2 linked regions of the Prochlorococcus marinus str. MIT 1214 genome follow. The protein of the gene in region 2 interacts with the protein of the main gene of each other region in a pairwise test. Links are inferred from orthologs where the notes say so. Each region holds a gene or a part of one and is shown on either strand. Other genes may lie near its edges.

The links.
Region 1: the proteins of purT (region 2) and crtE interact in binary tests that used the Escherichia coli proteins (3 or more experiments, as listed by UniProt). The link is inferred for Prochlorococcus marinus str. MIT 1214 from one-to-one orthologs.

Annotation. Positions count from the first base shown.
Region 1 is NZ_CP114777.1:616,809-620,003, forward strand. Bases 176-2,953 are described here. They hold crtE (geranylgeranyl diphosphate synthase CrtE), read right to left. Parts: upstream 2,126-2,953; coding sequence 1,226-2,125; downstream 176-1,225. Other genes in these bases: O5639_RS03865 (ATP-dependent DNA helicase), read right to left, coding at 176-717; O5639_RS03870 (divergent PAP2 family protein), read right to left, coding at 714-1,229; folD (bifunctional methylenetetrahydrofolate dehydrogenase/methenyltetrahydrofolate cyclohydrolase FolD), read right to left, coding at 2,168-2,953. Also shown: more of O5639_RS03865, read right to left, coding at 1-175; more of folD, read right to left, coding at 2,954-3,079; O5639_RS03885 (HDIG domain-containing metalloprotein), read left to right, coding at 3,153-3,195.
Region 2 is NZ_CP114777.1:470,161-473,414, forward strand. The notes cover bases 94-2,930. They hold purT (formate-dependent phosphoribosylglycinamide formyltransferase), read right to left. Parts: upstream 2,176-2,930; coding sequence 1,012-2,175; downstream 94-1,011. Other genes in these bases: O5639_RS02740 (DUF4278 domain-containing protein), read right to left, coding at 94-142; O5639_RS02745 (hypothetical protein), read right to left, coding at 762-953; O5639_RS02755 (hypothetical protein), read left to right, coding at 2,619-2,834. Also shown: more of O5639_RS02740, read right to left, coding at 1-93; O5639_RS02760 (DUF3804 family protein), read left to right, coding at 2,979-3,254. UniProt on the Escherichia coli protein: Involved in the de novo purine biosynthesis. Catalyzes the transfer of formate to 5-phospho-ribosyl-glycinamide (GAR), producing 5-phospho-ribosyl-N-formylglycinamide (FGAR). Formate is provided by PurU via hydrolysis of 10-formyl-tetrahydrofolate.

The DNA of each region.
Region 1 (3,195 bases), 150 kb from region 2 along the record:
TTTGGCTCTTTCAAGCCAATTTGTTCTATCTAATATTCCAACATTACCTTTCTTAGAATTAATAACTGGAACTATTGGTGGCTGCTTACAAGGGATTTGCCCGTCTCTAATTATTTTTGCCAATTTCAAAACAGGCCCCTGATGACGAACAACTTCCCTAAGTTCAGTATTAACTGACCTTTTCATTAAAAAAACCGAGCTAGAACTTTCTCCTACTGGTGGGAGTTGAGCAGGATCACCAACAAAAACCAAACGAGTCGAGTTAAATCTTGCGCATTCAAGAGTTATCTCCAATAGTTTGGAATCAATCATTGATGCTTCATCAATTAGAACAAGTCCTAAATTCTCCAAAGAGTTCTCTGTTTGATCTGTTTTTTCACATATTTCTACATCCGCCTGTCTTTTCAACTTAAGTCGAAGCAAACGGTGAATGGTAGAGGGGAACCATGTGGGCTGAATAGATTCATTCTTTAACCCCTCCCTTAACACACCTACAGCTTTATGAGTTGGTGCAACTACGGTCCAACACAAACCTAATTCATCAACCTTTTTTAATAATTTCATCGATAAATATGTTTTGCCGCTCCCTGCAAAGCCTTTCATTACGAAGGGCTTAAAAGAATATGGGGCCTTTAGCCATTCAGTGAATAATTGAAGAGATTTTTCTTGATCCTTAGTTAAAAAAACACAATCCTCTTTTGCTATTACTTCTTTCACAAAGAAACTAATCCAATCATTTGCAAAATATGCAAAGGAGAACCAATGTAGAAAATACCTGGCAAAGCCACAATTGGACCAAGAAGACTTCCTACTAATACTTCGATTTTGGTATGCCCCAAAGATTCTTTTAAAGTGGTTTCTGAAGACACTTCCTTGGAATTATCTTTTGAAATTTGATTAACTTTTGCTGCTATTAAGCCTGCCGACCTTCTTATTCCAGAAGCATCGTACATCACAATAAAAGCAATTGCTGAAGCCAAGGCAAATACTGGATCATTAAAACCAAGCTGAAGGCCTACTCCTGCAGCGGTTCCTGTTACCAAAGCCGAATGACTTGAAGGCATACCTCCTGTTTCTAAAAGTACTGACGGTCTCCACTTTTGCTTAAAAATCAATTCAAATAATAATTTAGAAAACTGAGCAAGTCCACACGCTATTAGGCCCCATGCCAATACAGCATTATCAAGAATATAAATAAATTGAAATTCGAAACCTGGATTAAGATTCATCTATCTCTACTTGTAATGTAATCAGCCAATGCAAGAAGAGGTTTTGATTTTTCTGGCCAAGGATCAAGAGCATTTTTTGCTGTAGCGACTAAAAGATCTGCTCTCCTTCTTGATTCATCAAGACCAAGTAATTTGGGATAAGTAGTCTTATCAGCAATTAAATCCTTTCCTGCTGTTTTACCCAATACTTCACTACTTGCTGTTAAATCAAGAATGTCATCAATTATTTGAAATGCTAAGCCAATACCTCTCGCATAGACACTTAGTGCCTCCAGAAGTTTCTCATCAGCTCCTCCAATCAATGCTCCGCAAGTGACACAGGCCCTTAGCAGAGCGCCTGTTTTATGAAGGTGAATGTACTCCAAGGTTTCTAAATCAACTTCTTTCCCTTCACAGTCGAGATCAACTACTTGTCCTCCCACTAGTCCGGGAGCTCCTGCTACTAAAGAAAGCTCACCAACAATTTTCAATAGTCTCTCTGACGGTATCCCCTCTGTTCGAATTGAAACCATCTCAAAAGCTCTAGTCAATAGAGCATCTCCAGCAAGTATGGCTACCGCATCTCCGTAGACTTTGTGATTTGTTGGACGCCCTCTACGAAGATCGTCATTATCCATTGAAGGTAGATCGTCATGGATAAGAGACATTGTATGAATCATTTCCAGAGCAACTGCTGTAGGCAATGCTTTTTCAACTTCGCCTCCAGCAAGTTCGCAGGCAGCAAGACATAGTATTGGTCTTAATCTCTTCCCTCCCGCCAAAAGGGAATAACGCATTGACTCTCTTAATTTTTCTGGCTTTTCAGGGCCTAGAGACGCATCAAGCGCAACTTCAACGCGAGTTCTAGCTTTATCTAGATACTCAGCGAAGTCAAAAGAAGCGGTTGCTTCCTGCATGCAAAAAATCTATTCCTAATAATTCTCTCAGGACATTGTGATTCATGGAAGTAAATTACTAATAGTTAAAGGTAATCCACAATGTTTCTGCCACCTGTCAACCGTATTTGCTAGAAGCATTGTTACTGTCATAGGCCCTACTCCGCCAGGGACAGGCGAATAAGAAGCTACTTTATCTTCAATTTCAAATATCTTTACATCTCCACAAAGTTTAGTCTTTTTGAGCTCTTTTATATTTTCCTGATCAGGCTGAAGTCTATGTATGCCCACATCAATAACCACGCAATTCTCACTTACATGATTTTTACCAATCAAATAAGGCTTGCCAGCTGCTACCACCAGTAAATCAGCCTGCTTAGTCAAAGAAGGTAAATCTTTAGTTCTTGAATGAGCAATAGTAACAGTAGCATTTGCAGCTTCAAGCATTAAGGCCATGGGCTTACCAACAAGAATGCTACGGCCAACAACAACGGCTCTTTTTCCTTCGATTTTGATTTGATTTCGCTCAAGAAGAGACATAACACCAGCAGGCGTACATGATCTTGGGCCTTTTTCTCCCTTTATTAATTTTCCTAGGTTCAAAGGATGTAGACCATCAGCATCCTTATCAGGGTCAATGTTCCTCAGCAAGGTAGACTCATCAAGGTGGTCGGGTAATGGTAGTTGCAATAAAATTCCATCAACATTCTTATCATCATTCAAACTTTTAATGGTTTCTATAAGCTCTTCCAATGAAATATCTTCTCTTAAATGCTTTGCGAAACTTCTAACACCTATTCGATCGCATGCTTTTTCCTTGTAATTGACATAAACTCCACTGGCAGGATCATTCCCAACCCTAAGGACAGCAAGACCAGGTGGACGTTCCGCAACTTCCAAACCAGATTGGATAGCCTTTTGAAGTATGAGTTCAAGCTCCTGAGCAAGTTTTTTTCCATCTAAAATTTTTGGCATAAATAAAATGAAAATGAATAGAATTTCAATTAAAAACTCATTAAACCTAGCGTCAGGGTAGGTGATAAAGACTTTGGCCAAATTACCCAGTCCACAAAAAATTTGGAGGATATGGT
Region 2 (3,254 bases):
TTAAGGATGCTTGCATCTGCTTTTTAGCTTCTGCTTGCCTAGTTGTGTAGATGTTACTTCTGTAACTAAGTTCTACAACTTTTTTTGGAGTAGCTTCTTTGTGTTGAAGGTACTCTTGGCCTCTGTAAGTAAGAACAGTCATTGCTCTTTCTAGTAGCGCTCAAGACCCCGTTCCATGTCTCGAGTCATACTGCAGCTTGATATTTAGCTGAACGTGTATCAAAAATAACAGAAATTATCTTTAAACGATGTTCCTCATGATACATAAAACAGTGAATTATGTAGTGTTAACCGAAATAGTTGCATTTCTTACTAAAAAACCCTTAAATCACTAAGAAAGTTAATTATTTATCCTCTTTTTTCTTTTTTTAAACTAAACCAACATTCCTCCTTTTCCCTCTTCTTACAAAAGTCATTAAAGAACAAAAAAGGATCCTAATATGGCAAAAATTATCAAAGTAATTAACGACTTAACTCCAGATGAATCAATATTTTGAAAATCGAATCAAATGCTTTCAGAAAATTTCAAGAAGGTAAACCATATAGTAACCACACAAAAGCCTCGTTATTTAATACCCAGTATCTAAAAAATACTATCACTATTAAATTGATCAAAAAAGCATGAATAAACGAAATTTCGGATCCTCTATCACCATAAATCTGTTGTAATTTAGTTTTTGTTAGGCAAGGCAAGATACAAAAATGTTAACAATTACGGTGCTACAGGAAGTTGCTAAGAAGTTAAAGAATATGTATGTTTTTCAATCCGCTTTAAAAGGCCTACCACCTTTACTTAAATAATCCATATATTTATCAGACTCTTTGAGGTAATACTTCCTGCTTTGACCAATATATCTAGCTTCGATTAAGAGATCGGTAACTTCAGGCCAAAAAGATTCAGGGACCAACTCAAGAGGATTAATAGCACTTGGATTCCAATTTAACTCAGTCAAAAATAGAAACCAAATCGACTTGCACTTAATGAAATCGGATAAACAATCTGAATTAAAATTATTCATTTATAAATCGGACTGATTGAGCTGCTTTATCAGCTTTGATTCTTGCCTCATCGAGGGTTTCAGCTTTTGCTACAGCTACTCCCATTCGACGACCTTCAGTAGAGCTCGGCTTGCCAAATATAAATATACCTGTATTCGATTGACTTAAGGCATCTTCAAGTCCCGTAAAAGCTATGTTTGAAGTTTTCTGGGAAGCCAAAATCACTCTGCTCGCAGACGCTCCATGACAAACTATTTCTGGAATTGGGATACCTAAAACAGCTCTAAGGTGTAATTCAAACTCATTTAAATTTTGGCTAATCAAAGTTACTAAGCCTGTGTCATGTGGTCTTGGTGACAGCTCTGAAAAAATCACCTCCTCACCCTTAATAAAAAATTCAACGCCAAACAAACCAACTCCACCAAGATTATCAGTGACACATTTGGCTATCTTTTTAGCCTTATCTAAAACACTTTCAGTTAATTTAGCTGGTTGCCAACTACATTGATAATCTCCATTCTTTTGCTCGTGTCCAATCGGTGCACAAAATAATGTTTTGCCATTAAATTGTCTAATAGTTAATAAAGTAATTTCTAAATCAAAATCAATAAATTCCTCTAATATAATTTTATTTGATTTACCTCTTGATTTTTCAATAGCCAAATTCCAAGCCTGGACTAAATCATTTTTATTATTAACTAAACTTTGTCCTTTACCTGAAGAACTCATAACTGGCTTAATTAATAATGGATAACCAATCGACTCTGCATTCAAATAAAGCTCGGATTGATTCATCGCATAACTAAATTTTGCAGTTCTTATATTTAATTCGTTAGCAGCTAAATCTCTGATTTTATCTCTATTCATAGTTATTGCAGTGGCTCTTGCATTTGGTATTACTGTTATTTCTTGTTCGATTTCCTTTAATACATCTACTGCAAGGGCCTCAATTTCAGGAATAATTATATCAGGTTTACATTTATATATTACTTCTTTTAAGTCACTAGCATTATTCATATTTAATACTTCAAATTGATCAGCTATCTGCATGGCTGGCGCATCATTATATCTGTCACATGCAATAACATAACAACCTAATCTTTTAGCTGCTATTGCCACCTCTTTCCCTAATTCTCCACTACCTAAAAGCATTATTTTCTTTGGAAAAACGTTCATAATCATATCTATAGGTCAAAAATATAAATTAATATAATATCTCTTAAACAGAATTGAAAATAAAAAAAAGAAGTAGAAATTAACAGAGACACTGAAAGGAAAAAATTATTCTTAGTACAACAGAGCGCTTGTTGTAGATGGATAAAATCAATTGATCATTCGTGATTGCTTTTCGACTCAATAAGATAGAAGAAAGATATTTCCACGACAACAAGTAATTTTTGGATACCTGCTTTTGAGTACTGCAATGGTATTGATTTTGGACATCAGATACAACACTTTTGAAAACAATGAAAACAAGCTTATAAAAGCAATTCCTAATCCAAAAAATATATCTAATTTTTTCACGTTAGTCCTATAGAGTGAGGATTAGCCATACAAGCTCTTTACGAATGTAGAGAAGTTAGTTAAAAGGAAGGGATAATTTCGTCTTATTTATTGGAATGGTTTCTAAGAAGAAAATTAAAGACTTCAAGGATTTGGAGCAGTTCCCTGATTTAAAAGAAGCTCTTGTCCCAGCCATTAAGACATTGCCCTCAGGTTCAATGAATACTAAAGTAATCATCACTGAAGGTGAAATTGTAGAGAGAGTTTATAAAACACCAAAAGGTGAAATTATATCTCTTTCCGCCAATGATTTATCGAGAAAAGCTGCCTAACTATTCTATGTAAACTCATTTATTTTTGTATTTCCCAAGTAGGAGAGTTAATTATTATTGTCAGCACAATAAGAAAAAATGGCAAAGGAAACATCCATTATTTAGCAAATCTGTAATCCTGAATTTAGTGTTTTTAATTGATCAATGTCATCTAAAGAAGAAATCCTCTCCATCCTCGAAGCGTTTGCTTCTACAGAAAGAATGGGATCATTCTTTTTAGACAATGCAACCCCTGACTTTTTGTTTATAAGACCAAGTGGGAATCCGATAGATGCAAAAGGTTTTCAAGATATGTGGTCCTCAGGAGATCTTGTACTAGAAAGCGCAGAAATCACAAAGGTACACAAATTTGAACTTTTAGGTTCAAATGCTGCAATGTGCGTATTCACTTTAGGCTCAAAATTCACTTATAAAGGGGCT